DNA from 3 places in the Selenomonas sp. genome. Region 3 is predicted to be linked to each of the others. Evidence: riboswitches for the same ligand, from Rfam matches in the RefSeq annotation. Region 3 holds a riboswitch; each other region holds the start of a gene.

Region 1 (10,857 bases), on a different contig from region 3:
CGAAGCGGCAGTCGGACCGAGTACGGGGACGAATTCGCCCAGCCCGGAGAGAAAAGCAAAGACAGAGGCGTAAGGGAGCCCCATAAGTTCGAAGTAGAAGAATACGACGACGCTTGTGATGGAGCACATGATGATCTGGCTGAAGATGTAGACGCGCAGAGCGCGCAGGATGTCGTTGAAGAGGTTGAGAACACGCCTCCGAGAGGTTTGCGGGAATAGTCCGGCAAGCCATATTTTTATGCTCTTTCCGTCTTTGAGAAGATAGAAGGTCACGAAGATAATGATGACGAATGCCATGAATTTTCCGAAGGCTTCCAAGAGAAACGTGAGCGAGGATTTCAGCAGTTCTGCACCCAGACTGCGTAAATTGACGAGGATGTCGTTGAGTTCGCCGCGCAGCAAGTCGGATTCGGAAACGAAGGGGATGTTTTGCAGGCTCAAGGTGATATTTGGCAAGTCGGCGATAAAGCTGCGGAAGGTGGGGAAGAAGGAGAGCGATAAGAGAACGAGCAGCCCTGCGAGGAGCGCGATGAATCCGATGACGACGAGACCCGCCGCAAGGACGCGCGGCACTCTTTTGCGCTGCAAAAAATCGACGGGCGGCTGAAGGAGAAGCTGCAGGAGGAGAGAGAGGAAGATGATGAAAGCAAGATCCGGAAAGAACCAAAATGCCGAGAGCAGAAGCGTGAAGGTGACGCCTAAGATGATGGATGTGCGGTAGTTTGTCAAGTGCATGGTATATCCCCCTTTTATCGTTATATTTATCGAGCGCGGCGGAAAATCCTGCATGAATATCGGCAGAAAAGAGTTTTCTCTGAAAATCAATGAAATTATATCTGAAACTAGGTCTTTAAGGGAACTTTAGAGGATAATTCTTGACAGGACATGGGAAACATCATACAATAGGAAAGTATAGTTTTCAGCCACGCACTATCACAAGATAAATTTAAGGGAAAACGGAGTCGTTCAGCGATTCTTATACAAACTAGGGGGTGTTAGTTATCATTGAAATACTTTTGGCGGTCATTCTCTCGCTGATCGTCGGCATTGGCGGCGGTTATCTGCTGCGCAAGAGATCTGCGGAGGCGCAGATCGGTTCTGCCGAAGAAGAAGCGAAGCGGATTGTTGCCGAAGCGGAGACCAAGGGCGAAGCTCGCAAGAAAGAGGCTTTGCTTGAGGCGAAGGAAGATATTCATCGGCTCCGCCAGGAGCTTGATCGCGATACAAAGGATCGCCGCAGCGAGCTGCAGCGGCAGGAACGCCGCATTGTGCAGAAAGAGGAGAATCTCGACCGCAAGCTCGATTCCCTAGAGAAAAAGGAAGAAGTCCTTTTGAGCAAGGAAGCGAAGATCGACCGCACGCGGGCGTCCATCAATGAGCTTCGCGACAAGCAGAAGGAAGAGCTGGAGCGTATTTCGAGCTTGACGGCGGAGGAAGCGCGCACGATGCTCTTGTCGGAAGCGGAAGAAGAGCTCAAGCACGAAAAAGCCATGATGATCAAGGATTATGAGCAGCAGGCGAAGGATGAGGCGGACAAGCGCGCGCGCGATATTGTTTCGCTTGCCATTCAGCGCTGCGCCGCTGATCAGGTGGCGGAGACGACGGTTTCTGTCGTATCGCTTCCGAATGACGAAATGAAGGGGCGCATCATCGGTCGTGAGGGACGCAACATCCGCACGCTCGAAACCTTGACGGGCATCGACTTCATCATTGACGATACGCCGGAGGCGGTCATCCTCTCCGGCTTTGATCCGGTGCGGCGCGAAGTGGCTCGTATCGCACTGGAAAAGCTCGTCACGGATGGGCGCATCCATCCGGCGCGTATCGAAGAGATGGTCGAAAAGGCGAAACGAGAGGTCGATCAGCGCATCAAGGAAGCGGGCGAACAAGCGACGTTCGAGACGGGCGTGCACGGGCTTCATCCCGAGCTTGTGAAGCTCCTCGGGCGTCTGCGCTACCGCACGAGTTACGGGCAGAACGTGCTCAATCATTCGATCGAGGTCGCACATCTTGCGAGCGTCATGGCGTCGGAGATCGGCGCGGATGTGATGCTTGCAAAGCGCAGCGGTCTTTTGCACGATGTGGGCAAGGCGGTCGATCATGAGGTCGAAGGTTCACATGTGACGATCGGCGCCGATCTTGCGAAGAAGTACCGCGAGCACAAGGACGTGATCAACGCGATCAGCGCGCATCACGGCGACGTGGAGCCGACGACGGTAGAAGCGGTGCTCGTTGCGGCGGCGGACGCTGTCTCGGCGGCAAGGCCGGGCGCGCGCCGCGAGAGCCTTGAGGCGTATCTGAAGCGTTTGACGCGCCTTGAAGAGATCGCTGAGTCGTTCGACGGCGTTGACAGCTGTTTCGCCATTCAGGCGGGGCGCGAGGTGCGCGTGATGGTCAAGCCCGAGAAGGTTGACGATGTCGCATCGGTTGCGCTCGCGCACGACATCGTCAAGAAGATTGAGTCGGAGCTTGAGTATCCGGGACAGATCAAGGCGACGATCATTCGTGAGACGCGCGTTGTTGATTACGCAAAATAGTTGTATAATGGGTGTTGGGAGGATGCTTCTCAGCACCCTCGCTTTTTAGAAAGCACGGAGCCTGCCGGCGTCGTGTGCATTTTGGCTGTGACTAGGGAAACGAGGTGTTTGCTTTGGGCAGATTTATGGGAAGTGCGAAGAAGCCGAACAAGGATGGCATCAATCTCTTGGTGTCCATCCTCGTCTGTTATCCGGAAATCGGCATGGTCAGCTACGAGCCGGAGAAGGAGGCTCTTTACTTCTCCTTTACGTTGCAAAAGGTGCCCCCGCGGCAGGAGTTTGAGGAGACTGCGGCTTTTCTGGAGGAGAGCATCCTCACATATCACGATCTTGAGGGACTGATTCCGGGGGAGATTGACTTTACGCTGGAAGGGCAGGGAAATACGGCGTTTTTCCGCGTGCTGCGCGATGTCCGTACACTTTCGCGCGGTGAAATTGCCCTTTTGGCAGACCTCATGTACGAGCGTTTCGGTGATGCACTCGTTTCCGACCAGACGCGCGATACTTACGAGGAGGACAACTTCATGCGTGAAGAGGCGATTGACCATATCATCGGCAGTCTCAAGGGAAGCCGCATGGCGGATCGCATGATCGGCATTCGCGAAGAAGGCCGCGTCATGGTGTTCAATAAGTAAACCGGCAGGAAAAATGGAACAGGGTGCAGGCGGCAGGAAGTGTCGCCTGTCGCTTTATAAACGGCGCGTGAGTATGAGAACGTGTCCACAAAATTTGTGCTGTTTGCACGAAAGGTGGTTATGTTTTGAGAGTCATGCTTGTTGGAGATGTTTGCGGCAGACCGGGCAGAGAGGTGTTCAGCCGTTTTACATCGGCGCTTCGCAGGGAAAAGGCCGTGGATGTCGTCATTGTCAACGGTGAAAATTCTGCGGGCGGCAAGGGCTTTACGCGCAAGTCGCTGGATGCGCTGTATCATGGGGGCGCCGATATTGTGACATCGGGCAACCATGTCTGGGATAAGAAGGATGTTTTGGAGTTCATTGATGATGAGCCTTTTCTCATCCGCCCTGCCAACTATCCGGAAGGCGCGCCGGGAAAGGGCTATTGCATTTATCCTTACCGCGCAAAGAACATCGCTGTCATCAATATGTCGGGTCGTGTGTTCATGCCGGATATGGACTGCCCGTTTCAAAAGATCGAGGGAATCCTGCGCGAGATTCGTGATGAGGCTGACGTTGTTTTTCTCGATTTCCATGCGGAAGCGACTTCTGAGAAAGCGGCGATGGGCTGGTACCTCGACGGGCGTGTCAACGCTGTTGTCGGCACGCATACGCATGTGCAGACGGCGGATGAGCGGCTTTTGCCGGGGGGGACGGCATATATCACAGATCTCGGCATGACAGGGCCGTGGGACTCAGTGCTCGGCGTGCGCGTCGACCGCGTGCTGGAGAAATTCACGACGTGCCGCCCCGTACGATTTGAGGTGGCGGAAGGTCCTCGCGTCTATTGCGCCGTCATCGTTGAGATTGATGATGCGACGAATCGGACGCGATCTATCGAGCGCGTTATGAAAACGGTGGATTAGCAGGAGTTTTCCCTTTTGTATAGAATAGGGAAGATAAAGTTTCATATAGATTGTATATGAATGAAAAATCTGAATCGGCAGAAAGAAACTGCAGAGAGTTTTAGGAGGGAAGACGATTATGGAGGTCTTGAAGGTTTCGGCACGATCGAATCCGAATGCTGTCGCGGGGGCTTTGGCGGGCGTCGTTCGCGGCTCGGGAGCCGCTGAGATGCAGGCGGTCGGGGCGGGCGCTTTGAATCAAGCGGTCAAGGCGATTGCTATTGCGCGCGGCTTTGTCGCTCCGCACGGCATAGATCTCGTCTGTGTTCCCGCCTTTACCGACATTGAAATCGACGGCGAAGGGCGTACGGCCATCAAACTTATCGTGGAGCCGCGTTGAGGCTCTGCGTGGGTTCAGCAAGGGAGTGGGGTTCTAGTGTCGAGCGATTTACATACGCATACGTCATATTCCGATGGACAGATGACGCCGGAAGAGCTGGTGGCGGCGGCAAAGGCAGCAGGGCTTCGCTACATCGCGATCACGGATCACGATACCGTTGACGGTGTCACGCATCTCTATGAAGAAGGGCTGCTGCCGGCGAAGGGTATCGGCATCATACCGGGCATTGAGTTCAGCGCCCATCATGAAAAGCGGGAAATCCATATCCTCGGCTACAATGTTGACATCTATCGCCGCGATCTCCTCGAACGATTGAATGATGTGGGCGAGGCTCGATGGAGCCGATTTGCCGAGATGGTGGAAAAGCTGCAGGAACTTGGCTACGGCATCACAGAAACGGATGTACTGAAGATCGCAGGCACGAGCAAATCCATCAGTCGCTCGCATATCGGACGTGCGCTCGTGAGCAAGGGCTTTTTTTCCAGTGTGCGCGAGGCGTTCGATGCGGTGCTTTCCAAGGGATGCCCTGCTTATGTTTCACACTATCGCTTGGAGCCGGAGGAAATCATCGCGCTCATCAAGGGCGCGGGCGGTACGCCGGTCCTCGCGCATCCGAAGCTCATCGGCGACGATGCACTCGTAGAGCATGTGCTCGATCTCGGCATCGAGGGGGTCGAGGCGTTTTATCCGCAGCACGACACGGTCGATACGCAGCGCTACATCGGCATGGCAGAGCGCCGTCATCTGCTCGTGACGGGCGGCTCGGATTTCCACGGCTTCGCTTCGCGTTATCCGCCGGAGCTTGGCATTTTCACGGTCGAAGATTCGTTTGCGGAGAAGCTGTATAAGCCGACGATGAATTTTTAGGAGAGAAAGATATGGACGTCATAGCATTCGTAGGTCCGAGCGGCACCGGCAAGAGCCACCGCGCCTTGCTTGTGGCGCATCAGCATCGGGCGGACGCCATCATTGATGACGGCATCCTGATTAAGGACGGCAAGATCGTCGCAGGCTCTTCCGCCAAGATGGAAAAGAGCAAGATCATGGCAGTGCGTCGTGCCATCTTTACGCTTCCCGGACATGCGGACGATGTACGCGCCGCCATCGCCGAGTGCAGACCGCATCGCATCCTCATCTTGGGAACCTCTGAGAACATGGTTTACAAGATCGCGCACATCCTCAAGCTGCCGACGATTGAGCAGATCATCCATATCGAGGACATCGCGACACAGCGTGAGATGCAGAAAGCGCGCGACAGCCGACTGAAGCAGGGGAAGCACATCATTCCTGTGCCGACGATTGAGCTAAAGCCCCATGCGTCGGGCTTTCTCATTGATCCCATTCAATCCTTCTTCCGCCGCAGCCGCACACGCCGCCGCAAACTCGGCGAGAAGTCCATCGTGCGTCCGGTATTCAGCTATTACGGCAAGCTCATTATCGACGATTTGGCAATCCGCGAGATGGTCGTGCGCATCATGCATGAGAAGGATTACATCTCGAAGGTCGGCGCCGTGCGCGTGCGCCATATCTGGAAGGGTGACGAGGATCGCGGTCTTGAGATTTCCTGTTCCGTCGTGCTGACCTACGGCAGCCATATCCCAACGCTCATCAAGGAAACGCAGCAGCGCGTGCGCACGAAGGTCGAATATATGACGGGGCTTTTCGTGCGCGAAGTTGACATCATGGTGCAGGCGCTTTATATCGAAGCATAGCAAAGAGGCTCTTCCCCTTAATGGTCGATGGGAAGAGCCTCTCTCCATGCGCATTTGAGATCGTCGAAGCGCCAGCGTGCATTGGCGGCGCTCGTCGAGGGGAGCGTGTGAAAGATGAGATCTGTGCGATTTAACAGAGATTTGTTAGCGCTGCGAAAGATTGCGGCGGCTTTGCCGCCGTTTAGACAGAAGGTCGAAAGACGCGGATAGCGCGCGAGAAGCGCAGAAAAATCGTTGGGCTTCACCTCTCGAATTGCCGCATCCAAGCTGCCTTCGCGCTCGCATGAGGCGATGGAATCCCAAAGTGCGATATGGTGGCGGAGCAGCATCTGAAGCCGCGCCACATAGCCCTGCGGCGGCTCGCCGCCCTCCAAAAGATACGCCATGAGCCGCCAGAAGCGATTCTGCGGATGCGCGTAATATTGCTGCGCTTTGAGCGATGCCGCGCCCGGCATTGAGCCGAGGATGATATGCGTGCATCTCTCGTCGATGCTCGGCAAAAAGCCGATGCAGGTGAAGGGAGAAGCGGGCATGAGGAAGTCTCCTTTGCATTGGAATTTGACGAATCTGCCTTCACGTCGTATAATGAGCGTAGAAAGGGGGCTACTGGTAACGGTCAGCCCCGCTAGAGAAATTTGGGTTAAGAAAGCCCGCCTCTTCCGGCAAAGACTAGGCGGGTTTTCTTATGCTTTCAGAACGATGAGGATAAAAAGCGTTACCAAGAGCAACGCAATCAAATCATTGATCGTCATAAGCAACGCCCTGCTGAGCCGTCCAAGAAGCAAGCTCAAAGGGCGCGGCTGATTGGCAAACGGCTCGTATGCGAAAACGTCCCAAGAATGCAAGCGCAAAGCGCGCCGCATGATTGGCTGACGTTGACCGCCAAGGAGGGCTAAGAATCGACCGCTACCGTTGTAGCAGCACCGTCTGTATTATAACATACATCCAATCTTCGTGGGAACCTTTCCGCCAAGGAAGTCTCCTTTGCATTGGAATTTGACGAATCTGCCTTTGCGTCGTATAATGAGCGTAGAAAGGGTGCTACTGGTAACGGTCAGCCCCTAAACCTTAGTAGGAGAATCCCCGCCTAAGTTGTGAGCTGCAGGCGGGGTATTCTTATTTTGCCTTTAATGCAACGACGCAAATCGTTACGAGGAAAACGAACGACAAGAAGCAGATCTGGACGGCGGAGCCGGCGTTGCGCGTGCGGCGACGCTGCTTGGATGAGAGAGACTTTCATAGGAAACGAAGGGAGGGGGCTGTCTTTTGGCAGCCCCCTTGACGTCCTCGCCGAAGTGCATTGACAAGCCATACGTTTTGCGGTAGCATAGGCGTTAGATTAGCATACGCATAATTTCATGAGGGACAGCGGAAAATCTCCGCTTTGGAGCAGGTACCCGCAAGGGTCTACGAGAGAATCCGGTCATGCCGGAGCGGTCCCGCCACTGTGAGGGGAGCGAAGCTGCAAGGATGTCACTGGGGCATTGTCCCGGGAAGGCGCAGCCGAGTGATGAACCGAGCCAGGAGAACTGCCTGCTTGACGATCACCGTTTGACCCGCGAGCGATGGGAAGGGGATTCTTCTTTGCATTTGTGCGCCTTGGCGTCGCTGCATATATGGAGCCTTTCTTTCTGCGGAAAAGGCTCTTTTATTTTGGGGCAAAGGCACGATCGCATGGTCGTGCCGATGGAGAAAAGAATTGCAGAGGGGGAGAAAAGTTGCGAAAGAGTTTTTTGGCAATTGTCATGGTCATCGCGTGCCTGCTGTTGACGGCTTGCCGTGCGCCGGGGGCGCCCAATGCAAATGGTGCGGATGCTTATACGGTCACGGACAGTCAAGGTACGGTCGTCACCTTGCCTGCAAGACCGCATCGCATCGTCACGCTTTCGATGAGTACCGACGAGATCATGCTCGGCCTTGTGCCGCCCGAAGACATGGCGGCAGTCAATGGATTGTTGGATGACCCCGTAAGCTCGAATGTCGTCGAGCTGGCGCAGAAGGTGGAGAAGCGTGTCGGTAATCCGACCGTCGAAGAGCTCGTCGCCCTGCATCCCGATCTCGTCGTCGTGCCCGATTGGGGGGATCTCGCGATTGTGCCGTCGCTTCGAGAAGCGGGATTGACTGTCGTCGTCTGCAAGGGGGCGCGAAATCTCGCCGAGATCAAGGAGACGATCACGCTTCTCGCGCAGGCGGCGGGCGTACCCGAACGCGGGGAAAAGCTCCTCGCGATGATGGACGATCATCTGAAAAATATCGAGAAAAAAGTCAGCGCCATCCCCGAGAGCGAGCGCAAGACGGTTGTTTTAATCTCGCTGATGTCGGGCTATGGAGGTATCGGTTCAAGCTTTGACGACGCCTGCCGCTATGCAGGCGTGAAGAACGGCAGAGCCGAGCTTGGCATCCGCGACGGACAGGTTATGACGAAGGAGCAGCTCGTTCAAATCAACCCGGATGTCCTTTTTGTACCGACATACAACGATCACGGAAAATTCGACGTTGATAAGTTCCGCAAGGAATACTTCGAAGATCCGTCCCTACAGACGCTCCAAGCGATCCGTGAGCATCGTTTGGAGGAGCCGACGGAAGCCTACATTTACAATTGCTCACAGGATTTCGTGCTCGGTGTGCAGGAAATCGCCTATCGCACATACGGGGAATCTTTTGCGCAAGGGAGAAACGAACATCTCTCGGCGGTGGAATAGTTACAGTTTGGGAGGATTTTTCATGGAAGCAATTATGACAGGCATCGAATTTTTTCATAAGGGTGGCTCCATCATGTATGTGCTGCTCTTGTGTTCCGTTTTTGTCGTGACGATCGGCATTGAGCGCGCGATGTACTTTTCGCGCATGGACACGGGACGCGCCTTTGCGCGGGAGTTTTATCAGTACATGGCGAATGATGATTATGCGGGAGCGAGAAAGCTTGCCGAGGAGCATCGCGGTGCGCTTGCCAATATTCTTTTCGGTGCGATGAAGCTGATGAAAAAAGATGCCGCGCGTGTTTCATCCTATATGGAGATTCAGTCGGGCGTTGCGCTTTCGAAGCTCCGAAAGCGTCTCTATTACTTGAGCGTCATTGTGACGATGGCGCCGCTTCTGGGGCTTCTCGGCACGATCAGCGGCATGATCTCGGCGTTTTCCGTGTTCAACCTTCAGTCGGGACAGGCGACGGCGATCACGGGCGGCGTCGGCGAGGCGCTGATCGCGACTGCTATGGGGCTTTGCGTCGCCATCATCGCGCTCGCCGTGCACGCATACTTCACGCAGCGCATCGAGAGCATCGTGACGGATATGGAGCAGTGTTTCTCGCTCGTCGAGGGTGCGATGGACGCGCTTTCTTCCGATGAGGGGGCAGCGCGATGAGGCTTAGGGACAGAAAGGGCTTCGATAAGCCCGAGATCATCATCATCCCGATGATCGACATCATGTTCTTCCTTCTCGTATTCTTCATGCTCAGCACGCTCTACATGGTGAATCTCAAGACCGTCGACGTCAATATGCCGAAGGCGGCGAATGTGGAAACGCAGATGCGCGTGACCTATGTCGTCACGATGAAGAAGGACGGCAGCCTTTTCCTTGAGGATCAGCCCATCGCGGAAAAGACGCTTCTTGAGCGCGCCAAGGCGGAGAACGCGAGAAACGGCAACTTCTCCCTCGTGCTGCGCGCCGACCAAGACATAGACTATGGCATGGTCTATGCGCTCCTCGACAAGTTCAAGGGCGCGGGCATCACGCGCTTTGGGCTTGCCGGCGAAAGCGCAGGAGGCAAGTAGCGTATGGAGAATACGAGGGATAAATACAAGGCTCTGCTCGCGTCTCTCGGTGTACATCTCATCATCTTCTTCATCGCGGCAGCTGTCGGCGTCTTTTCTATGGCGACGATGAAAGAGAAGAGCGACAACGTCGAAGTCGTCATCTATGATGAGGCGCAGGATGAGGGAAGCGAGGGCGGCGGCTCGCCGCCGCAGGTGGAGGCGGCGCCTGCCGTCGACGAGGTCGTGATACCCGACAAGACTTTGCCTCCGATCGAGCAGAAGCCTCCCGAGGAGTCGGATAAGCCGAGTCAGAAGCGAGAAGCACGTGCGGGCAATCCCTTTGGGCAAGGCGGTGAAGGGAAAGGCGTCGGCACGGGCATCGGCGATGGCGAGGGACCGGGTACAGGCGGCAAGGGTACGGGTCTCAGTCAGTCTGAACCGCCACCGCCGCTGCCCCCGCCGCCCCCGCCGCCGCCCAAGGAGCGCATCGAGGCGAGCCTTCGTTCGGAAGCGCGTCCCGACTATCCGCCCGATCTCATCGAGGAAGACGTCGAGGGCAGCGTCACGATCAAGATCTTCGTCGCGTCCGACGGCTCGATCGAAGATGTCGCCGTCATCTCGTCCTCGGGATACGCCGCGATGGACAGTGCGGCGGTAGCGGCAGGCTACCGCTTCACGTTCAACCCCGGTGACGGCGGTGCGCGCGGCGTCTGGACGAAGACGTTTCACTTCCGCTTGAACTGAATTTATGGAAGAAGGCTGTATTTTGCAAAGCAAGAAAAAGAAGATGCTCACGCTCGCCATCGCGGCTGCATTTATGGCGACATCCGTCCCCGCTTGGGCGGCGCAAATGCCGCAGCAGACGGGTGAGGCATCAAAGGAAGAGTCTTCTGCTGCGCCTGTGGCAGCGGCAGAAAACGATCATGCGCTCGAA
Region 2 (10,857 bases), on a different contig from region 3:
CCATTGACCTTAAAGAGCGCTGTGACGGTCGGCATCGGCTTTTTCATCACGTTCATCGGTATGCAGAACGCGCATGTCGTCGTTGCGGGGCCGAAGCTCGTCGCACTATTCTCGTTCCCCAAGGCGATGGCTGAAGGGACGTTCCACTCGGAGGGGCTGACCGTTCTCCTGGCGCTCTTCGGCATCCTCTTGACGGCGGTGCTTGTCATGAAGAATGTCAAGGGGCATATCCTCATCGGCATTTTTGCTACATGGGGCTTGGGCATCGTCTTGGAGCTTCTCGGCATCTACATCCCCGATCCCGCGCACGGCTATTTCAGTCTGATGCCGACGGGCATCGTCGCGCCGCCTGTCTCCCTCGCACCGACGTTCCTGCAATTTGATTTCCAAGCGATTCTTTCGATCGACTTCCTCGTCGTCATGTTTGCATTCCTTTTCGTCGATCTCTTCGATACGCTCGGCACGCTGATCGGCTGCGCTTCACGCGCGAATATGCTCGATGAAAAAGGCCGGCTGCCGCGCGTCAAGGGTGCGCTGATGGCAGACGCCTGCGGCACGTCGATCGGCGCATGTCTCGGCACCTCGACGATCTCGACGTACGTCGAGTCCTCAGCGGGCATCGTCGAGGGCGGCCGCACGGGGCTGACGGCAGTGACGACATCGCTGCTCTTCCTCGTCGCGCTCTTTTTCTCGCCGCTCTTTCTCGCTGTGCCGGGTTTTGCGACGGCTCCGGCACTCGTGATCGTGGGCTTTTTGATGATGCAGCAAGTCATGAAGATTCCCTGGAATGACATCATCGAGGCGATCCCATCGTTCATCTGCATCGCAATCATGCCGTTCGCCTATTCCATCGCCGAGGGCATCGCCTTTGGCATCATTTCGTACACGATTTTACACGTCGCAGCAGGCAAATTCCGTGATGTGACGTGGCTCATGTACATCCTGACCGTGCTTTTCATCTTGAAATACGCATGGCTCTAAGCGTGCGCAATGCAATAAAAAGCCGCTGTCGAAAAATCCCGACAGCGGCTTTTTATTGGCGCGCATAATGGTCAGACGGCCTTGCACTCCTGCGGCGTCTCATACGAGATGCGGCGAATACGTTCGAAGGGGATTCCTTCAAACGCGTAGCGCAAATCCAAATACCCATCAGCCAGTCTGAATGAAACACACTTGAGTGTGCGACCTTTCGAGTGCCTTTGGATTTTACGGACGTAGCGCTCTGCCTCCTCCGCAGAAAAAGCGCCGCTCTCGATGATAACGGTGACATTATCCATCGTCATAAAAATCCCTCCAGCGGTGTTGCAACCGTACCGAAGCTTCTATAAATTATACAGAAGCCTTTTGAAACAGTCTCTCGAGACGAAACATCGTCCCTTAAAGTCCTTGCCCATTATACAACATCAGACAGAAATTGCAAGTATTTTTATCATAGCGGACAGAAGTCCTTAAGGAATCACTGATAAATTCAGCCGTCCATCTTTACACATCTGGACGACCTCATTTTATCAGCGCTTCCTTAATAAAAACAACAACAGAAAAACATTCCTTGAATCCCATACAAGATGGATCCCTATGAAATCTCAGATAAAATACATGATGTTTCCCTGAGACTTCTGTCTATCTGTTTCATCGAGGATCACACAAAGGGTTACTTTCTCAAGAGCTGTACGGATGGCTGTGTCAAGCGGCTCGTAAACAGCGTGCTGCAGCGCTTGATCGAGCGCACTTTCATCATCCGCTGTCGCAGGTCCCGGCTTTTCCGTCAGCGGCAGTTCGATGGCGGCGAGCACATCCCAAGCCGTGATCTCTTGCGGTGCGCGAGAGAGTTGGTAGCCACCCTGCGAGCCTTTGCTCGACTTCACAAGCCGCGCGTGCTTTAAAAGAGAAAAAACTTGCTCTAAATAGATTTTGGATATGCCTAAATTTTCAGAAATCGTGAGAATCGTCGTCGGGCTGCTCGCTTGCCCGATGCGCGCGAGAAAGACCATAGCAGCCAATCCATAGCGTCCTTTGGCAGAGATTTTCATGTATATATACCTCTTTTCATACGGTTTATCTATGTATTTATCTTACCATGAAACCCCAAGAAGTCAAGCCCGAAGGGCGCAGACGGATTGGCTAGGTTTCTGTAAGGGCGGCGCACAATGTCCACAAGGTGGACGTTTGTGCGTGTAGTTTATCGAGAAAGCCGTCATTTGTCAATCACATAGTGATGAAATAGGTTTTCTGCATTCACTAAATGAAAGATCGCAGGATTTATCTCTTCGACAGAAGTCTTGCAGGCGTGCAAATCCGGACGATTTCTTGGTATCCGTGCTTCCCTTATTTTTTCAAAAGCCTATTGACATAGTGGGAAAAAGTCTGTAAGATATAACATATCAAACAGATATGAAATAAAGAGATTTTAACTCTAGGAGGAAACGTCATGGCAAAGATATACGAAAGTATCACAGAGCTTATCGGCGGTACGCCGCTTCTGCGCACACGGAATTTCTGCATGGAGAACGGCGTCGAAGCGGACATTCTCGCGAAGCTTGAGTACTTCAATCCTGCCGGCAGTGTCAAGGATCGCATCGCGCAGGCGATGATTGAGGATGCGGAGAAGCGCGGCGACTTGAAGCGCGGCTCGGTCATCATCGAGCCGACGAGCGGCAACACGGGCATCGGTCTCGCGAGCGTCGCGGCGGCGCGCGGCTATCGCGCGATCTTGACGATGCCCGAGACGATGAGCGTCGAGCGGCGCAATCTCTTGAAGGCGTATGGCGCCGAGATCGTCTTGACGGACGGTGCGAAGGGCATGAAGGGCGCGATTGAAAAGGCGGAAGAGCTTGCCAAAGTGACGCCGAACGCCTATATTCCATCGCAGTTCACGAATCCTGCCAATCCTGCCGTGCACAAGCGCACGACGGGACCCGAGATCTGGGCTGCGACGGACGGCAAAGTCGACTATTTTCTTGCAGGCGTCGGCACAGGCGGCACGCTCACAGGCGTCGGCGCATATCTGAAGAGCCAAAATCCAAACGTGAAGGTCATCGCCGTCGAGCCGGAGAATTCGCCCGTCTTGAGTGCGGGCAAGGCAGGTCCGCACAAGATCCAAGGCATCGGCGCGGGCTTCGTACCCGAGACGCTCGATACAAGCGTCTATGATGAGATCATCACGGTGTCGAACGACGACGCTTTCCGTTACAGCAGGCAGTTCGCGCGTGCAGAGGGCATCCTCGTCGGCATTTCATCGGGCGCTGTGCTCGCCGCCGCCACCTGCATCGCACGTCGTCCCGAGACGAAAGGCAAGATGATCGTAGCTCTCCTGCCCGACACGGGAGACCGCTATCTTTCGACGGAGCTTTTTAAGGACTGAGATGGAGATCTGCCTTTAGAATCTTTCATGAAAAGCAAATCGTTCCTTTTCAAACGAGATTTAATCCCATCGGCACACTGTCAATGGGATTAAATCTCATTTAAATTATTACTCTATTCTATCGTTGACAAAAGATGAAAGTTCTTATAGAATGAGATGCGAATAAAAATTGCATAAAAAAACAGGTGCTGAACAACGCTTTAGGACGCATAGAAAATGCTGTACCGAGAACACGGTGCTTTTCTCTATGTTTTCTAAAAGAGAATCCGGTCAAATACCGGAGCGGTCCCGCCACTGTAAGGAAGAGCAACGCTGCATGGATGAATATCCGGTCACTGGGGAGCCATCTCTGGGAAGGCGCAGCCGCGCGAGGATTCCGAGCCAGGAGAACTGCCTGTTTTGTGCGCCCCGCAGATCCACGAGCGATGGGAAGGGGAGCCGACTGCGATATCGGGATGATACAGCGGCTTTCTTCGTGGAGAAAGCTTTTTTTATTATGAAAGTCCAAGAAGTCAAGCCTAAAGGGCGCAGACGGATTGGCGAACTTTCATGAAGGGCGGCGCACAATCTCCACAAATTAGACGTTTGTGCGTGTAGTTTACCATGAAACCCCAAGAGGTCAAGCCGAAGGTGCAGGCCGATTGGCTAGGTTTCTGTAAGGACGGCGCACAATGTCCACAAAGTGGACGTTTGTGCGTGTAGTTTATGCAATTTTTCAGCAATGCCGATGGGCGTTGCAGGAAAAAGGAAGGGCGTACGCTCATCAAGGAGGAAATGAAAGAAATGAAAAAGCGACACCTCACATGCGCGATTCTTGCCGGATTATTGTCCACATGGGGGGGGCAAAATCTCGCTCACGCAGGGCATGACGAAAATCTGCAATTCTACACGCTGGACAGCATTGAAGTCACGGCGGAGCAGACGATCAACCAGTTCGGCGATACGGTAACGGAGCAGTCCTACTACCGTACGGGCGGCGACGTCAAGGTCATCACGCGCGAGGAGATCGAGAAGCGTCACTATATGGATCTCACGGAGGCGATCAAGCGCATCCCGGGCGTGACGTTCCAGAACCCGGGCTACCGCGGCGGTGAGTATGGCTATCAGTTCTACAACAACGGCGTGCTCATCAACGGAGACTCGCGTGTCGTCATCCTCATCGACGGGCGGCGCGTGGACAACCTTACGAGTACGCGCATCGGTGACGATAGCACCACGGGCAGTAAGTCCACAGGCGTCAATCTCGACCAGCTGCTCGGCATCGAGAGCGTCGACAAGATCGAAGTCATCAAAGGTCCCGGTGCATCGGCGTATGGACCGGATGCGACGGGCGGCGTCATCAACATCATCACGCGCAAGGGAACGGTCGAACGCAAGGGAACTCTTGATCTTTCAACCGGCTCGTGGAGCAAACATAATTATTCGCTGACGCTCTCGGGCACCATCGACGAGAATCCTACCTTCCGCTATTTCGGCACGGTGACGCGCACGTTGAGCGGCGATACGGAATACGTCGATGGCGAAACGGGCAAGATCGGCACGCTCGGCGGCTCGCACTGGGCGGAAGATGCGGTCAATATCCGCATCGACAAGGATCTGACCGATGAGCAGAGCATCAAGTTCTGGTACAACCACAAGAGCGGCAAAGACGGCTATCCGATCTCAACGCCGCGTCTCAAGTATTGGAATCAGGACGACTGGGAGCGCATCATTTTCGGCGCTGCCGTCGGTCAGCTGGACTCGAATAACGCCCTCAAAGGGGGCATCAACCCAAAGACAGGCAACTGGGAACCGGCACGCACGCTCGCTGGCGATAAGCGCAATCCCGGCTATGCGAACCTCTACGCACTCGACGGCAAAGTGTACAACTCGTTCAGCCGCTTTAGGCACAACGATTGGGAGCTGAAGTGGACGTTCGACAAGGACAATCGTATGGAGAGCTTCGTTCGGCTCTATCAGCAAAACCATCGTTACTCCAATCGCGATAAGTATGTCTGGGGCGATAAGAGACGCAACGATCTTGTTCAGGACTATCGCACGCAATTCCCGACAGGTGCAACGAAAGAGCAGCTCAAGCAGTGGATCAGCGATCATCTCGCGCCTTTCCCGGGCGGCGATCCGGCAAAGGTGCAGGAATGGCTCGACAAGACGGGCGGCAAGGCGACCGAGCCGACCAGCTGGCGCGAGGAAGAAAACCACGGTCTTCAAGTGCAGTATGCAAGAGCCATAGGCAAGAACGATGTCATCGCGAGCCTCACCTATGACAAGGCGAAAAACTATGCGAAAAGAATCCGGAACGATGGAAGTGTCACGGAATCGCATACGGCTCGCGACTCTGTCCTTGCCTATGTGCAGGACAAGATTCACATCACCCCGAACTGGGATCTTACTCCCGCACTCCGTTTTAGCCACTACTCAGACTATGAGTCGTCTACTGCAGGGGACGATGTGCAGGGAAAAGGAAATACGGACATCTTCACCTATGCACTCAACACAGAATACGTATTTGACGATACCCTCAGCACATATTTCGGCTGGACGAAGATTCTCCGTCCGCTGCGCCAGGGCGACTACACAGAAGTAGACGGCGTATTCAATACGCCGCTGAAGGATGAGCGCGGCGATGCTTGGACGTTCGGCGTGCGTAAGGAGTTCTCGCAGTACACTGCGCTTGCCGTCCACTATGACTGGACGCGCATGAGCAATGCGATTGCGACGCTGCCCATCTGGGATAATAATACAGGAACGTTTGAGAGTACAGCCGTCAATGCGCGAGAGGACAAGAAATCGTTCAACATCACGTTCGACCATGCCTTTGACAAGCATTTCTCGATGAGTGCATCCTACACCCACATGGAGGATAAATGGATGGCGAAGCCCGGCTGGGTGCTTGACCCGAATTGGGGCTACCAGAGCGGCAGCGACATCAACACGCAGATCAATCGTCTGCGTCCGCAAAATCACTATGCGCTCAATCTCTCCTATGAGAAGGGGAAGATCTATACGGGACTCTTGATGAACTGGTATACGGGATGCAGTCCGACAGCGTTCACGGACAGTCAGTTCCTCGTCCTTGACTGGAATTTCAACTACAGCTTCACCCCCGATCTCACAGGGTACCTTACCATAAACAATCTGACGAACGAGGCATATCAGACCTCGTACAACGCGTGGAACGGCATCGGCAGTTCAGCCATGCCCGGCCGCAGCATCATGGTCGGCGCACGCTATACGTTCTGATCGTTCGGTCATGAAAAGGAAAGGACGCAGGCTATTCTTTCGCGGAATGTCCTGCGTCCCTTTCTTATAGGAGGAAGGATGAAAGTTTTCTATCTGTTGCTCATCTGCCTCGTTTTCCTGCTCACGGCTTGCAGTCCCATCGTGAAGGTGCAGGATGAAAATGCACGTCGTCTTGGCGCAGCGGAGCAGACGGATGCAGCGTATACGCCCGTCACGATTGAGAACATCAACGAAAAGGGCGAACCCATCGCGCAGGTCTACGAGCGTCCGCCGGAGCGCGTGGTCGCCGTCTGGCAGAACTCGATCGAGACGCTGCTCGCGCTCGGCGTGGGCGATCGCATCGTCGCGGGCATGGGGGTACCGGACGCGAAATACATCCGCCCGGAGTATCGTGCGGCATACGAGGCGATCCCCTACACGAGTCTTGAACATCTCGACGTGGAGACGATCCTCATGATGCAGCCCGATCTCATTGTCGGCTGGTCGTCCACTTTCTCACCGAAGGTGCTGCGCCCGACGACGTTTTGGGCGGGGCGCGGCATCCATACCTATATCGCGCCGTCATCTGCACGCGCGACGAAGACGAAGACCATCGCGCAGGAGTGTGAGGACATCCGAAATCTCGGACGGATCTTCGGACGGGAGGAACGCGCGGAAGCGCTCGTGGGCGAGATGCAGCATGAAATCTCGTTCGTCGCTGAAAAGACCGCCCATCTGGAAAAACGTCCGCGCGCTCTCGTCATCGAGCTTATGGGCAAGGAGATTCGTTCCTATGGGAAAGACACGCTGGCGGGCGATATGCTTCGTGCGCTCGATGCCGAGCACTTGGCGGCAGACGGAACGAGTCTTAGCATGGAGGAGCTGATCGAGCTGAATCCCGATGCGATTTTTCTTGTCGTCATCGAGAATGACTATGGCAGTGAAGACAAGATTCTCGCACGTCTTTATGAGAATCCTGCGCTGCGTTCGCTCTCCTGTGTGCAGGAGCGTCGTATTTACGCAGTGCCGCTCTATGCCGTTTACAGTGCGGGCATCCGCGCTTATGACGGCATCACGATCTTTGCACACGGGCTGTATCCTAAGATTTATGGAGAATAATCTATGCAAGCATTTTTTTCGCGTGCGGGACTTGCACTCCTTTGCGTCCTGCTCACTGTACTTCTCATCGTCGTACTCTTCTGGGCGCTTTCGATCGGGACGGTTGATCTGTCGCCCGGCGTAATCGCCGCCGCCATCCTTGACCAACTGGCGGGCAATACCCCCATTGACGCGGCGGGCAAAGGACCGGTGCATGACATCGTGTGGCTGCTGCGTCTGCCGCGCCTTTTGCTCGCTGCCATCATCGGTGCGGGGCTTGCCACCTGCGGTGTCATCATGCAGGCGATTGTAAAAAACCCGCTCGCCGATCCGTATATCCTCGGCATCTCGGCAGGCGCATCCCTTGGTGCGACATCCGCTGTTCTTCTTGGCATCGGTGCGGCGTTCGGTGAGAACGCCGTCGGTATTGCCGCTTTTCTCGGTGCGTTTGCCGTTTCCGTCGGTGTTCTCTTTATTGCAAACATTGGCGGGCGTGCGAACGCAATGAAGCTGCTGCTTGGCGGCATGGCGCTCAGCGCCGTGTGCAGCGCTTTTTCGAGCTTCATCGTTTATTTTGCCAACGACAAGGAAGGCATTCAGACCATCACTTACTGGATGATGGGCAGTCTTGCGGGGGCGAAATGGGAGCACATGGCGGTCATCGGCGGCATTGTCGCCCTCGCCGTCCTCTTTTTCTGGTCACAGAGCCGCATCCTCAATCTCATGCTGCTCGGTGATGCGTCCGCGATCACGCTCGGTACCGATCTGCATCCCTATCGGCAGGGCTATCTCATCGTCAGTGCGCTCGTCGTCGGTTTCGCCGTCTTTGCTGCGGGCATGATCGGCTTCGTCGGATTGGTTGTCCCTCATGTTGTGCGGATGCTTGTCGGTACCGACCACAAGCGTCTTGTTCCCGTGACTGCTTTGGTGGGGGCGATCTTCCTCGTCGTCGCCGACGGGCTTTGCCGCATCCTCATCCCACACACGGAACTGCCGATCGGCATCCTCATCGCTCTCGTGGGCGCACCCGCATTTATCTATCTCATGGTGAAGCGCACCTATGGATTCGGAGGACAGTGATATGGAGATACTCGCGGAGGCGGTAAAACTCTTCATCGGGAACAAGGAGATCCTGAAAGGGCTGGATTTTCATCTGCGTCCAAAGGAATTTCTGGGAATCATCGGCCCCAATGGCAGCGGCAAGAGTATGTTTTTGAAATGTCTTTATCGTGTGCAGAAGCCGACAGCGGGAAAAATCACGCTGAACGGACGTGCGCTCGATGAGCTGTCCTATCGGGAGTCCGCGCTGCAGCTCTCTGTGGTGGCACAGCATAATTTCTATAGCTTCGACTTCAATGTGATGGAGGTCGTTCTCATGGGTCGCTCCCCGCACAAGAGACTTCTTGAACGTGACAATGCGGACGACTATGAGATCGCACGCCGTGCGCTTCGTACGGTTGGCATGGACGATTGTGCAGAACGCAGCTTCTCAAGTCTCTCGGGCGGAGAGCAGCAGCGCGTGATTCTTGCGCGTGCTCTGACGCAGGAATCCGAGTGCATGATCCTCGACGAGCCGACCAATCATCTGGACATCAAGTATCAGCTGCAGATCATGGACATCGTAAAGAGGCTCGACCTCACCGTCGTCGCGGCGATCCATGACCTCAATATCGCCGCGCTCTACTGCGATCGTCTCATCGCCATACAAAAGGGGCGCATCGTGGGGCTCGGCACACCGCGCGAGCTTTTAACGGAGACATTCATCCACGATCTCTACGAAGTATGCGCGAAAGTGGAAGAAGGAGCGGACGGGCGCATCTATATCCGCTATGTGCCGCAGTACGAAAAGAAACCGTAAATTCCACCGGAAGATTACGATCTGTGATTTATATGGGAGATTCATCCGGCGAAAACAAACTGTAAACTTGTAAAACTCAATCTTGCAAAGCTGTAGTTTCTATGATAAGATAGAAGCGTTTTCAGCAGCATTGCCCCCTTGGCGTTTTTGCTCAAGGGGGCTTTTTCGTAGAGAGGGGGGCGAGGATGGATACGTTGGGCTTTCTCGGCCCTTTGGGAACGCACAGCGAGGCGGCGGCGCTCCATCTGAACGGTTTTCTTGACGAGCCGCGCGAACTGATGGGCTTTCCCGCCATTTTCCAAGCGCTTCTGGCGGTGGAAGAAGCGCAGGTGAAGGGTGCGCTCGTACCTGTGGAAAATTCGCTCGAAGGCTCGGTGAATATCACGCTCGATACGCTGAGCGCAAGCGACGCCTTTGCCGTGACGCTTGAACTGATCTGGGGTGTACGAAATGAGCTGATGGTCAAGTATCCGCAAAGCGAAATCCGAAGCGTCATCTCTCATGCACAGCCGCTCTCGCAGTGCCGCGCTTACTTGAAGGCGCACTGTCCCCAGGCAAAGCTCGTCGCCGTCTCTTCTACGGCGGAGGCGGCGCGGCTCGTCGCCGAGAGCCGCCCGGCGGACGGCTGTGCGGCGATTTGCACAGCGCGTGCGGGCGAACTGTACGGGCTTTTTCCCGTGGCAAAGGATATTCAGGACACGATGGCAAACTGTACGCGCTTCTTCCTCGTCGAGCGTGCGGGTGCAAACCTGCCTGCGCTGCGCTTTTACAAGGAACCTGTGCCGGAGAAGGTGCTCGTGATCTTGCAGATCGACGGCAAACGTGCGGGCAGTTTGTGCGAAGTGCTGCAGGAGTTCGCTTCGCGCGGTGTGAATATGGTGCGCATTGAGTCGCGGCCTGCACGCACGGAGTTTGGCGCGTACATCTTTTTCTTTGAGCTGGAAGTCAAGGACAAGGAACAGCTCGCCGCTTCCATTGCGGCGGTGCGTGAAAAGAGCATTTGGCTGCGCACCCTCGGCGCATTTCCCGTGCTGACGGCTGCGAATTTGAAAGGAGCATCTTTATGGTCATCATTATGAATCCGGACGCAACAGCGGAAAATATCGAAGACGTTATCCGGGCGATCAACAGCGTGGGGCTTGACGCTAAGATCATGGAAGGTACGCAGCAGAAGATCGTCGGCGTCATCGGCGACAAGACACGCATGGGCTCCTTGGCGATCGACGCGATGGCGGGCGTCGCCGAGAGCGTCTCCATCTCGAAAAGCTATAAGCTCGCAAGCCGCGAGTTTCACCCGATGGCGACGATCATCGACGTCGGC
Region 3 (10,857 bases):
CCGTCTGCTTCGATATCCACTGCCCCATTGATATCGATGCTGGATTGCACGCCATGCCTGCTGTTGATTGCTTTCACTACCGCCGCCTTAGCGGCATTATCGGAACGTGCCCGCAATTTGAGCGTTTTCCCTTCATGGGCTTGAATGGAAATCTTTCCTCCGCCTGCAGCAAATAAAGCGGCACTATTCTTCCCAGCGGTACTTACGCTCTCAATATCCATATTCCCAGCATTATTGATCACTACTGTACTGTCTTTTCCTGTAGCGCCAATGCCCGTCGCATGATCATTCTTATTGATTCGGACAGCGAGATCATGCCCTGCCATATCAATCTGGAGGGGCTTCGTCGTATTCGTATTGGATATGGCAGCATAGGTCTTACCGCCGTATCCACCGTCTGAAATCTGTTTCCCGCTCGTTGTGATCGTCGTCTTATCCTTTGTGAATACGTAACTACCGTCGTCGCGACGCACAAAGTCGTCCTTATACTCAGTGTCCTCTGCTTCAATGTTGGTGATCGGCGTCGTAAAATTCTCTTTCGACTGCTTCTGTTCCCGGTAACTGCCATCTCCCGTGGTGCCGTCGAACGTAATATCGCCTTTCCATTGGGCGCTTGAGCTGATCAATCCCTCATTGATCTCCGCCGTTCCTTTTAGATTCTGCTTACCATTTTTGAAGTCCGTATACTGCAGCTTGTTGGCTAGAGCATTCAATACATCAGCCTGATTGGCGGCTGTGATATTCGGGCTTGGCGCCGTGCTGAAAACGACATGGGAGTTCGGCTCAGCCTCAGTGATAGTCACCTTGCCTCCGTTAATCGTCGTCGGCGTTGTCGCATCGTGCTCGAAGAGGAATCGCGTATTGCCGCTGTAGGAATCGATCGTGATATCCTTCATTCCCTGCTGTACCACGCCGACGTCTGCAGGAGCCATAGATGTACCGCCCGTCAGCTTATTCAAATGCGAACCCGTAAACGCCGTATTCGCTGCAAGATCTCCCGACTGCACCTCATGGATCCATTTGCCGCCCTTCATCAAGGTCAGATTCATTTCACCGCCTTTCCTGTAAACAGCCCCCTTCCAATGTGATGCTGCTGAAGTGAAAGAAGCGTTGATAATGCCGCTTTCCTCCGTCCACATATTGCCGACGACCGTGAAATCACGATCCCGGCTCTCATTGAGAGAGATCGTCCCCTTGATTCCATGGACTGCATAATACTTTTTCGTATTCGTAGAATCGGCTGCAGCGACAATCTTCCCACCTTTGATGGAAATTTTACCGTCCTCATCCTCTCCATTGTCACCGCCGCGGTCTAACCGAACCGCATCTCCCTTGACGCCGGCGATATCGACCTCATCTGCCGTAATCTTCGCATCTCCTCCATTCAGATCGAGGCCGACAGTGTACTTGTCCTCTTCGGCGGCAACGTCACGCATAGTGAGCTTTTTAAACGTCACATCCGCGCGCGTTCCTGCATAAACGCCATAAACAGAACCATAATCTCCTGTACGCTTGTTAACGACGGATGTAATTTCCACGGGCGTTTCAAAAGTAACCGTGGCGCTGCCATGTTGCTGCACCATTGGCGACTCCACCCAGATAGCAGACGCAACCGTGCTGGCAGCGTCATTCTCCACCGTTGCACTGAGAACAAGCTTACCGCCCCCTGCACTGTCCTTCACCGTCAACTTGTTCTCAGGACCTGCAAAGATTGTAGTAACCGCTGAAGCAGGTCCCGGCGGCTGCTTAGATGTCACGCCGAGTGTCCATGTATGTCCCTTCAAATCAATCGTAAAATCTTGAAATGCGTGTTTATTATTATTAATTTTATGATGATAATTCGTCAGAGCCGCAAATTTTTTGGGGATGCTATATAAACCCTCCATAAAGTTATCCTTCGTGAGATTCCTCGTTTCATCCTGCGTCAGTGTATAGACTCCACCGGTTGCATCCGCATCCTTTGCCGTAATCGTACCATTCGTATCGGCACTTGCCGTCGAACCATAGAGGAGTCCCATCAAAACCAACGCAGTCAAGCGCATGTGATTCTTCTTCCCAAAATATGTCTTCATCTTTCTTCCTCCTTAAAACATTTGACAAAAACATCTCATCCGCTGCATCCTTGCAGCCATCTCCTGTTCCCCCCTTAGAATTCATAGCGGAATGTCATATAGTAACTGCGACCTTGCAGCGGGTATTCGATATTGACCTTACCCGGATCGCTGCCAAAGCGCTGAACGCTGTTCACCTTCAGCTGCGGACCTTGGTTAAATACATCATTACAACCAAGCGTCAACGTCATATCCTTCTTCGGCGACCACTTAAACCCCAGATTGACGACGGTCAGCGCTTCTCTCGGGCGTCCGGCGAGTTCTTTTTCTACCGGATCCTTGACTTGTGGAATCGCATAATGCGTATAATATTTCGACACATAATGCGTTTCCCCAAAGAACAGCCACTTCTCCGTCGGGCGGTAGGTCAAGCGGATATTGCCCTCCCATGTCGGCTGAAACGTCGGACGCACCTCAAACCAGTCATAATGCACACCGGGAGATGAATCTCTTCTCTGTGCGCTTATATGAAGGTATGTCCCTTCCAAATCAAGATCGAACTTCCTCCAGTGGAAGTTGGTCTGCAGTTCGACGCCATGCGCCTTGCCGCGCATATCGTTGAAATAGGAGCTGTAGTTGAGTCCTGCACGATAGAGATAAAGCATCCTCTGCGTATCGCGCCAGAAGTAGGTCAGCGTCGTCCGATTGTCTCCACCCAGTGCTTTTCCGTCCCAAATGGCACTGATATCGAACTGCGAGCCATACTCCGGCTGCGGGAACTTGGCGCCGCTCCCCATATAGTCGATCGGCGCTGGAAGAATGCCCGCGCCGTCGCCCGCAATCTCATACATATTAAGCAAACGGAAATAAGTGCCGCCTGTCATACGCATCGTGAAATTCTCATTGAATTCCTTCTTAAGCGCCAATTGCCATGTTACCTTGGCATCGACCTGACTGTCCTTCGGATGAATCCAACGGTATGTTTTCATCGGATTGAAACGACCGAATCTGCTGTAGCCGATGATCTCCGAACGATTGTAACGAATGGACGGCGTCAACTGCCATGTGCGCTTTTTATCAAGTGTGATCGTATCCTGCAACTGCACGTTGAAAATATTTTGATCGAACTGATTGCGCATCTGTGCCCAAAGATTGCCAATGCCCGCCTGCACATCGTCAATGACCTTGTCCAAACCATCACCGTCAATATTCATGCGCTCATGCGAGTAATTCATCTGAAAGTCAAGCATATTATTCTTGCTAAGCTCGTATGTACCATCGATCTGAACGTTATATTTATTCGAACGGTAACGGCTCCACTCGCGCATCGGAATCAAGATTTGTTTTCTCAAAGCATCATTGATATGCTCTGCACGATAATCCTTGCTTTGGTGCAGGTAATCAATCATCCAGCCCCAATCGTAGCGCTTTCCCATATAGCGGCGCTGCACGAGAAGTTCCGAAGCATCTATCGTTTGATGGCGGCTGTCATATTTGTAGAGATCGTATCGGTCAACTTCCAAGCCAGGCGTAATCATATCAAAGTAGCTTCTCACATCAACCCAGAGGCTATCCGGCAGATGGCGGTTAATGGTCTTATATGTCCCCTTGATCATCCAATCCTTATTCTGCCATTTGAGCAATAGATCCGTATTCTTGTAATCATTATATTTGCGTCGCCGTTCAGGGTGATCCGCCGAATCCGTTTCCTTTGGGTAATCTCCCAGCCACTGCACACAGCCATCCACCTTGCTTTGCCATGCGCCTGCGCCATGCGCTGTGTCGTATGCTGCCCGCTCTGCCGCAGTCATAGACAGATATCCTTGCAGTTCCGCCCGCGTTTGTAAGATATCTCTTCCAACCTCTGTATTCGTATAGAACTGATCCGCTGCATAGCTGTGATACGGAAAATCGCCATCGCGCGCCTCGTGATTGAAACCAAAGAGGAGACTGCCGCTACCGACGGGAGCTGTGACTTCGACGGAGGCTTTCTTCGAGCCGAAGGATCCGGGACCGATCTCCGCCGAGCCGTGTGCGCCTGTCGGCTTCTTCGTCACGACGTTGATGACACCGCCGATGAAGGTGCCGGCGAAGCGTGCGGGAATGTAGCCGCGATAGACTTCGATGCGCTCGACGTTGCTGACGGGAATCGTCGAGATGTCAACCGCCGCGTCGCCGCCGAGGTTCGTCAGCACGCCGTCGACGAATACGCCGACCTGCGCCGCCGTCGAGCCGCGCACGGTCACGGTCGTATACTGCCCCTTGCCGTTGACCTCGCGCACATGGACGCCCGGCACCATCTTGAGGAAGTCGGGCAAGGTCTTCTGCTCACCCTTGAACTCCTCGGGGCGAATGACCGTCACCGTGCCCGGCGAGAGCGTTTCTTCCCAATCGGGACGCTTCGCCTCGACGGTAATCGGCTCCGTCGCATAATGCTGCGATACAGCTTCCGCCGCCTGTGCCGTCTGCACATCTTCCGATTCCGCTGCCTGTACTTCTGCAGCCTTTGCCATTGTCGGGTAGCCAAAAATACCGACAGCAAGCATGGACAGTATGCCTGCAATCAATCGCCGTTCCTTCCGTTTTGACATAATACAGCCTCCTTGCAGTTCTCAAGGTATCCAGTTCTTACGATGAAGCCCCAAGAGGTCAAGCCGTAGGCGCAGACTGATTGGTTTTTCATGTAAGGGCGACGCACAATGTCCATGAAGCAGACGTTTGTGCACGTAGTTTGTTTCGAATAAACAGATAATAAATCCCACATCTTCCCACTCAACCAATTCCCTAATATCCCACCTCCGAAATAAAAATCGCCTGCCCCCAAAGCATGGAGCAGACGACTAGATTTTTTCTCGGAAAAGAAAAAAACGGCGCATAAAGCTGCACCGAAGATAAATCTATCCCGAAACTCATAGACGAAATCCCCTACCCATCGCTCGCAGGTACCGACTTCAAGAATATCTCCTCAAAGCCGACGGTGATGTTGAAACAGGCAGTTCTCCTGGCTCAGATTCATCGCCCCTCCAAACCTTCCCAGAAAACTTTCCAGTGGTATTTTTTGGTGGACTCCTCTTACAGTGGCGGGACCGCTCCGGCTTCTACCGGATTCCCTATTAAGTCTTGCGACACCTGTTCCCTACCATATTAAATTTTTATGGTTTCATTAGTTTTAAGTTTAATACGGTGTACGGCATTTGTCAATAGTTTTTAAGAAAAGCTACGTCAATTTAAATTGTCCGTCGCTCAAAGCATCGCCTTGTACTTCGCTTGTTCCTCCTTCGGAATGGACAAAGCATCCATTGCCTTTTCCGCTGTCAGATGCAAATTTATCATGATCTTGCGAATAGAAAAAATGCGCTCATTCTCCATGCCCTGCGCCATGCCCTGCGCTACACTATATGCTTTCACTTCATTCATAAGATTTTCCATCGCTTCACACATGCTGATCGCTCCTTCCTCTGTTTCCTTAAGATATTTTACGCGTTCTGATAATATAGCATAATACATATCATCCGCCTGTGTACAACGGAAATCATGCATCAGTCTGCCAAGCGGCGTACTTTCATCCATCATCGAACTATTGACATAAATAATATGAGAGCCATCACAAAAGACGTGGTTTTCTTCTTCAATCATTCTGCAAATCCTGTAAATCGGTCGCCCATACCCCAACACATCTGTCTCCGTAATGAAGATCACATACGATTCCGGCAGTTTATCATAATCTTCCCCTGCACCCAAAGCATTGGCATCCATAAGGCTGCTGTTATACCTAGCTCGGCGCTCTGCCGCACCTTTTCCTCCACGCTGAATCTCGATGTTAAATTCCTGCTTGTTTGTCCACGCATGGATATCGAGGCGTACACTGCGTCCTTGTAAATTTTTCAACGTATCCTGCGTAGTCACTTTCGTTGCTTTAATCTGAGGATTATTCAAGATGATTTGCAAAACAAGATCAACACACGGCAAACTGCCTTGAAACACCGCCGTCATAAAGTCATCATCAAGCAAACGAAAACCTGCTAATATCTCTAAAAATCTCTGCCGCCATTGTGCCTTCTCATCTCTATCCATAATAACTTTCTCCCGCTTGAATTCCTATCATAATCTTGATGGCGTAGAATCTGTTTTCTGTTTTTATTATAGCATTATATAACTTATTCGACCAGTCATTCAAAAGATACAGATTAACAAACCCCTGTATACATTCAAAACTAGCACGCATGTATACGCTCTTCTGAAGCTGGATAAACTACACCACAAATGTCCGCTTTCCGGACATTGTGCGCCGCCCTTAATGAAAGTTCGTCAATCAGCCTGCGCTTTCGGCTTGACTTCTTGGGCTTTCATAGAAAAAAGAAGCGCATGAATCTCGTCACAGACGATTTTGCGCTTCCTTTCTTTCCTTCACGCGCCGAAATGGCCGATCCTTACGCCGATTTTCTGTGCAAGCTCTTCTATGTCGTCGGCGCCCGTTTCCATGCCTGCGAAAAGCGGGATGGCAGCGCATGTTCTGGCATCGTCCAGGGCGCGGTGGTGGCGGAAGTTGATATTGAGGTGTGCGCCTACGGTGTTGAGCTTGTGATCGTCAAGGCTAGGCCAGACCTTGCGTGCGATGCGCACGGTGCAGCATGTGCGAAAATCCGGCGCCTGCAGGCGATTGGCAAGGAGCGACGCCTTGAGCACGCCCATGTCGAAGGACGCATTGTGCGCGACGACGATCTTGCCGGCAAGGCGCGCCTTCAGTTCCTCCCAGACCTCAGCAAAGGTCGGCGCATCTGCCACATCCTTAGGCCTTATGCCGTGGATGCCGATGTTGAAACTGTCGAAGCGAAGTCCGGGCGGCTGAATGAGCGTCGTCCACCCTTCCTTTAGTTGTCCGTCCCGCACCTCTACGGTAGCCACGCTGCAGGCGGAGTTCATGCTGCCCGTCGCCGTTTCAAAATCAATCGCGATATAGTTCATCATGGCGATCACCTCGCAAAACACTTTCTGCGGCACTGCCGCGCCATATACACGCCGAGGGACGCTGTCTCTCCCGCGTCCCTCGAACACGCCTGCCGCTTCGGTCTTCTTCGAAGCTCAGGCATTCTTTTTCTTCTGCAGATACTCGTCGATGGCGGCGGCCGCCTTCTTGCCCGCGCCCATCGCCAGGATGACGGTCGCCGCGCCCGTCACGATGTCGCCGCCCGCGAACACGCCTTCCTTCGTCGTAGCTCCCGTCTCCTCGTCAGCGACGATGTTGCCGCGCTTCGTCGTATCCATGCCGGGCGTCGTCGTCGCGACGATGGGATTCGGCCCCGTGCCGATGGACATGATGACCGTATCGACGGGAAGCTCGAACTCCGAGCCTTCGATGGGCACGGGGCGGCGGCGTCCCGAATCGTCCGGCTCGCCAAGCTCCATCTTGATGCAGCGAATCGCCTTGACCCAGCCGTCTTCGTCGCCCAAGATTTCGACGGGATTGTTCAGCAAGCGGAAGTCGATGCCCTCTTCCTTCGCGTGGTGCACTTCCTCGCGCCTTGCGGGCAGTTCTTCCTCGCTGCGGCGGTAGACGATGTAGACTTTCTCCGCGCCGAGCCGCAGAGCCGTGCGCGCCGCATCCATAGCGACATTGCCGCCGCCGACGACGGCGACGCCCCTGCCGACGTGAATCGGCGTCGCAAAGTCGGGGAAACGGTACGCCTTCATGAGGTTGCAGCGCGTCAAAAACTCGTTGGCGGAATAGACGCCGTTGAGGTTTTCACCGGGGATGTTCATAAAATGCGGCAAGCCCGCGCCCGTGCCGACGAAGACGGCATCGAAGCCCTCTTCTTCCATGAGTTCGTCGATCGTATAGAGCCTGCCGACGACAGAATTCAGCTCGATCGTCACGCCGAGCTTTCTGAGGTTTTCGACCTCCTTCTGCACGACGCCGTCCTTCGGCAGACGGAACTCGGGGATGCCGTAGGAGAGCACGCCGCCCGCGACATGCAGCGCCTCGAAGATCGTCACGCGGTAGCCCTTTTTCGCGAGATCGCCGGCGCACGAAAGTCCCGCAGGACCTGCGCCGATGATCGCGACCTTCTGCGCGTCCGGGGCGAACTCGACGGGCTTGACCTCTTCTTCCTGCGCGAGCTGCCAATCCGCCGCGAAGCGCTCAAGTCTGCCGATGCCGACAGGCTCGCCGCGCTTGCCGAGGATGCAGAGCTTCTCGCACTGGTTCTCCTGCGGACAGACGCGGCCGCAGACGGCTGGCAACGCATTGTCGCCCTTGATGATGTCGATCGCCGCCGCAAAATCGTGCGCCTTGATCTTCTGGATGAACTCGGGGATGCGCACGGACACGGGACAGCCCTTGCGGCACTGCGGCACCTTGCAGTTGAGACAGCGCTCGGCTTCGGCGATCGCCGTTTCCTCATCGTAGCCCAACGCCACTTCTTCAAAGTTGTGGGCGCGAACCTTCGGGTCTTGCTCAGGCATCTTATGTTTTTCCAGCACCAACGCCATGTCAATTCCTCCCCAAGCCGATGTTGCAGATGTGATCCTTCTCCTTCGCTTCCTGCGTGCGGTACATCCTGCCGCGCGCCATCAATCCTTGGAAATCGACGAGATGACCGTCGAATTCAGGGCCGTCGACGCAGGCGAACTTCGTTTCCTCGCCCACCTGCACGCGACAGCCGCCGCACATGCCCGTACCGTCAACCATGATGGGATTGAGGCTCACGATGGTCTTGATGCCGTAAGGGCGCGTGGCTTCGGCGACGCTCTTCATCATGACGCCGGGACCGATCGCCGTGACCTGATCGATCTTCTCGCCGCGCTTCACGAGTTCTTCGATGGCGTTCGTGACGAACCCCTTGATGCCGTAGGAGCCGTCGTCCGTCGTGATCAGAACCTCGTCGGAAATCGCCCTCATGCGATCTTCAAAGATGAGGATGTCCTTCGTCTTCGCACCGAGAATCGAGATGACCTTGTTGCCAAGCTCATGCGCCGCGCGTGCGATCGGATAGACGGGCGCGACGCCGATGCCGCCGCCGACGAAAACGACGGTTCCCATGTGATCGGAAAGCTCCGACGGCTGCCCCAGAGGGCCGACGAAGTCAAGGATGGAATCACCTTCCTTGATCGAGGCGAGAAGCTCAGTCGAGGCGCCGACGACCTGGAAGAGGATCGTGACGATTCCCTTTTCGCGGTCGAAGTCAGCGATCGTCAGCGGTACACGCTCGCCTTCCTCATTGACGCGCAGGACGATGAACTGCCCCGGTAGCGCCTTCTTCGCCACGCGGGGCGCCTCGATATCGTACGCAAGGATGCCCGGTGACAACTCTTGCTTCTTTAAGATTCTGTACATTCCAATGCCCCTCCTCTGCATGAAAAAACAAAGAATCAGATTTCTGACACACCCTTTATCCTTCGGCAAATATGCCGCCCAAATACTCGTCAATCCCCGTGCGAATCGGCATGAGGTAGACGTGTTCACCCTTTGCCCGCGCTTCTGCCAGAACATCGCGCGCAAACGCAATGCTCCATGCAAGCGTCGGTTCGAAGTCCTTCGGGAACACGACCTGATTCTTCGTCTCCCAATAGCTCTCAGAGCGCTGCGAGGTCACGGGCGAGAGCCCCCAGTAAACCTCGATGCCTTCGAGCATGTCCGCATACATCGCGAGGAAGCGGCGATCGAAGAACGGCTGTGTGAAGAAACCGACAGCGCCCGCCTGCAGCTTGCGGCGAATGCGGTAATCTTCCTGCCTCATGCTGCCGCGATACTGGTCGATACCCGCAAATACTCGAATCTCGGGCATTTCCTCGCGGAACTTCCGTATGACGTCGATGCTCTCCGTCGGATAGACGGTGTGCGCCATGTTCTGCGGCGCATCTCCCTCGATGACGAGGACTTCTCGAATCGCATGTTCGCGCAGATAGTCCGCCATAGGCAGCGGCTTCGTGATGTCGATGTCCATAGCGCGGATGTGCGGCACAGCGGGGAAAGTCTCGCCCGCAATCGCCGCGCCCTCCCAACTGCGCACAGGAAGCCGCAGAAGGTCGGGGACGTTGATGAGATCGATCTTTCCCTCATATTTTTTCGTCTGCGCGAGCTCTTCACGCAGCGCCGCTTCATCGCGCGGCACAAGTTCAAGCGACACTTTGCTCATATCAATCACCTGCTCAACTCTAAAGGATACGCTTCTCGCACAGCCTCATCCATCGTCTCGAATGCCGGAATGAAGCGGGTCAAAATCTCCGTCACCAAAGCCCTTGCACGCGCGCTGTCATAGATATGCGTCAAATCATTGCGCGTGCGCAGCATGTCGAGCCACACGTCTTCCTCAAGAAAATCAAAGCAGCTGTATGCCGCCTTGATAATCTCCCTTGGCGATCCCGAAGCGGCAGTCGCCTTTCCCTCGTAACGCAGAAGCTCTTTCAGCACCTTCCAGCCAAGTTCAAACTGAATGAAAAACTTGTCGATGATGCCGCTGATGATGAACTCATTCTCCAAATCCTGCAGCGGAGCCTGCGCCAATACATGCAGATGACGGGAAAACTCGTCATACCTTTTCATACAAGATCACCCCATCGCGCAAAATCTCTGCGACAAGCTCCGCCGACGGCGATTCATTCATGTTGACGATGTCAAACGTCAGCAGCGTGTCCACTTTCTCCTCCACATCAAACGCGAAATCACGAAAATCGGCGCAGTCATAAACGGCGATATCCACATCACTTTTCTCCGCTTGCAACCTGCGCGCCCGTGAGCCAAAAAGCACCAGTTTCCCTACATCGTAGCGCTTTGCCAGAGCCCGAAGCTGGGCGAAGATTTTTTCCT

The links. Region 3 has a riboswitch for cobalamin ahead of ACO5Z0_RS05840 (TonB-dependent receptor plug domain-containing protein). Riboswitches for the same ligand answer to the same signal wherever they lie in the genome.
Region 1: it holds a riboswitch for cobalamin, as region 3 does, so the genes downstream of both, ACO5Z0_RS05160 (ABC transporter substrate-binding protein) here and ACO5Z0_RS05840 (TonB-dependent receptor plug domain-containing protein) in region 3, are expected to answer to the same signal.
Region 2: it holds a riboswitch for cobalamin, as region 3 does, so the genes downstream of both, ACO5Z0_RS03035 (TonB-dependent receptor domain-containing protein) here and ACO5Z0_RS05840 (TonB-dependent receptor plug domain-containing protein) in region 3, are expected to answer to the same signal.

Annotation. Positions count from the first base shown of each region.
Region 1 covers NZ_DBHIUY010000004.1:178,490-189,346, forward strand. Annotated here, with positions in the region: gene ACO5Z0_RS05120 (AI-2E family transporter) at 1-735, opposite strand, end outside; gene rny (ribonuclease Y) at 993-2,537, shown strand; gene ACO5Z0_RS05130 (hypothetical protein) at 2,642-3,172, shown strand; gene ACO5Z0_RS05135 (TIGR00282 family metallophosphoesterase) at 3,298-4,077, shown strand; gene ACO5Z0_RS05140 (stage V sporulation protein S) at 4,196-4,456, shown strand; gene ACO5Z0_RS05145 (PHP domain-containing protein) at 4,493-5,323, shown strand; gene ACO5Z0_RS05150 (Asp23/Gls24 family envelope stress response protein) at 5,335-6,168, shown strand; gene ACO5Z0_RS05155 (DNA-deoxyinosine glycosylase) at 6,186-6,701, opposite strand; cobalamin riboswitch at 7,543-7,719, shown strand; gene ACO5Z0_RS05160 (ABC transporter substrate-binding protein) at 7,887-8,870, shown strand; gene ACO5Z0_RS05165 (MotA/TolQ/ExbB proton channel family protein) at 8,893-9,531, shown strand; gene ACO5Z0_RS05170 (ExbD/TolR family protein) at 9,528-9,941, shown strand; gene ACO5Z0_RS05175 (TonB family protein) at 9,945-10,667, shown strand; gene ACO5Z0_RS05180 (TonB-dependent receptor plug domain-containing protein) at 10,672-10,857, shown strand, end outside.
Region 2 covers NZ_DBHIUY010000002.1:228,686-239,542, forward strand. Annotated here, with positions in the region: gene ACO5Z0_RS03015 (NCS2 family permease) at 1-981, shown strand, start outside; gene ACO5Z0_RS03020 (ferredoxin) at 1,053-1,283, opposite strand; gene ACO5Z0_RS03025 (RrF2 family transcriptional regulator) at 1,584-2,030, opposite strand; gene cysK (cysteine synthase A) at 2,429-3,361, shown strand; cobalamin riboswitch at 3,578-3,772, shown strand; gene ACO5Z0_RS03035 (TonB-dependent receptor domain-containing protein) at 4,145-6,601, shown strand; gene ACO5Z0_RS03040 (ABC transporter substrate-binding protein) at 6,680-7,699, shown strand; gene ACO5Z0_RS03045 (FecCD family ABC transporter permease) at 7,703-8,758, shown strand; gene ACO5Z0_RS03050 (ABC transporter ATP-binding protein) at 8,760-9,536, shown strand; gene pheA (prephenate dehydratase) at 9,722-10,615, shown strand; gene aroF (3-deoxy-7-phosphoheptulonate synthase) at 10,600-10,857, shown strand, end outside.
Region 3 covers NZ_DBHIUY010000005.1:69,043-79,899, reverse strand. Annotated here, with positions in the region: gene ACO5Z0_RS05845 (autotransporter outer membrane beta-barrel domain-containing protein) at 1-2,072, opposite strand, end outside; gene ACO5Z0_RS05840 (TonB-dependent receptor plug domain-containing protein) at 2,147-4,642, opposite strand; cobalamin riboswitch at 5,026-5,199, opposite strand; gene ACO5Z0_RS05835 (PD-(D/E)XK nuclease family transposase) at 5,295-6,125, opposite strand; gene ACO5Z0_RS05830 (3'-5' exonuclease) at 6,459-7,019, opposite strand; gene gltA (NADPH-dependent glutamate synthase) at 7,134-8,540, opposite strand; gene ACO5Z0_RS05820 (sulfide/dihydroorotate dehydrogenase-like FAD/NAD-binding protein) at 8,542-9,384, opposite strand; gene ACO5Z0_RS05815 (methylenetetrahydrofolate reductase) at 9,440-10,186, opposite strand; gene ACO5Z0_RS05810 (HI0074 family nucleotidyltransferase substrate-binding subunit) at 10,192-10,593, opposite strand; gene ACO5Z0_RS05805 (nucleotidyltransferase domain-containing protein) at 10,580-10,857, opposite strand, start outside.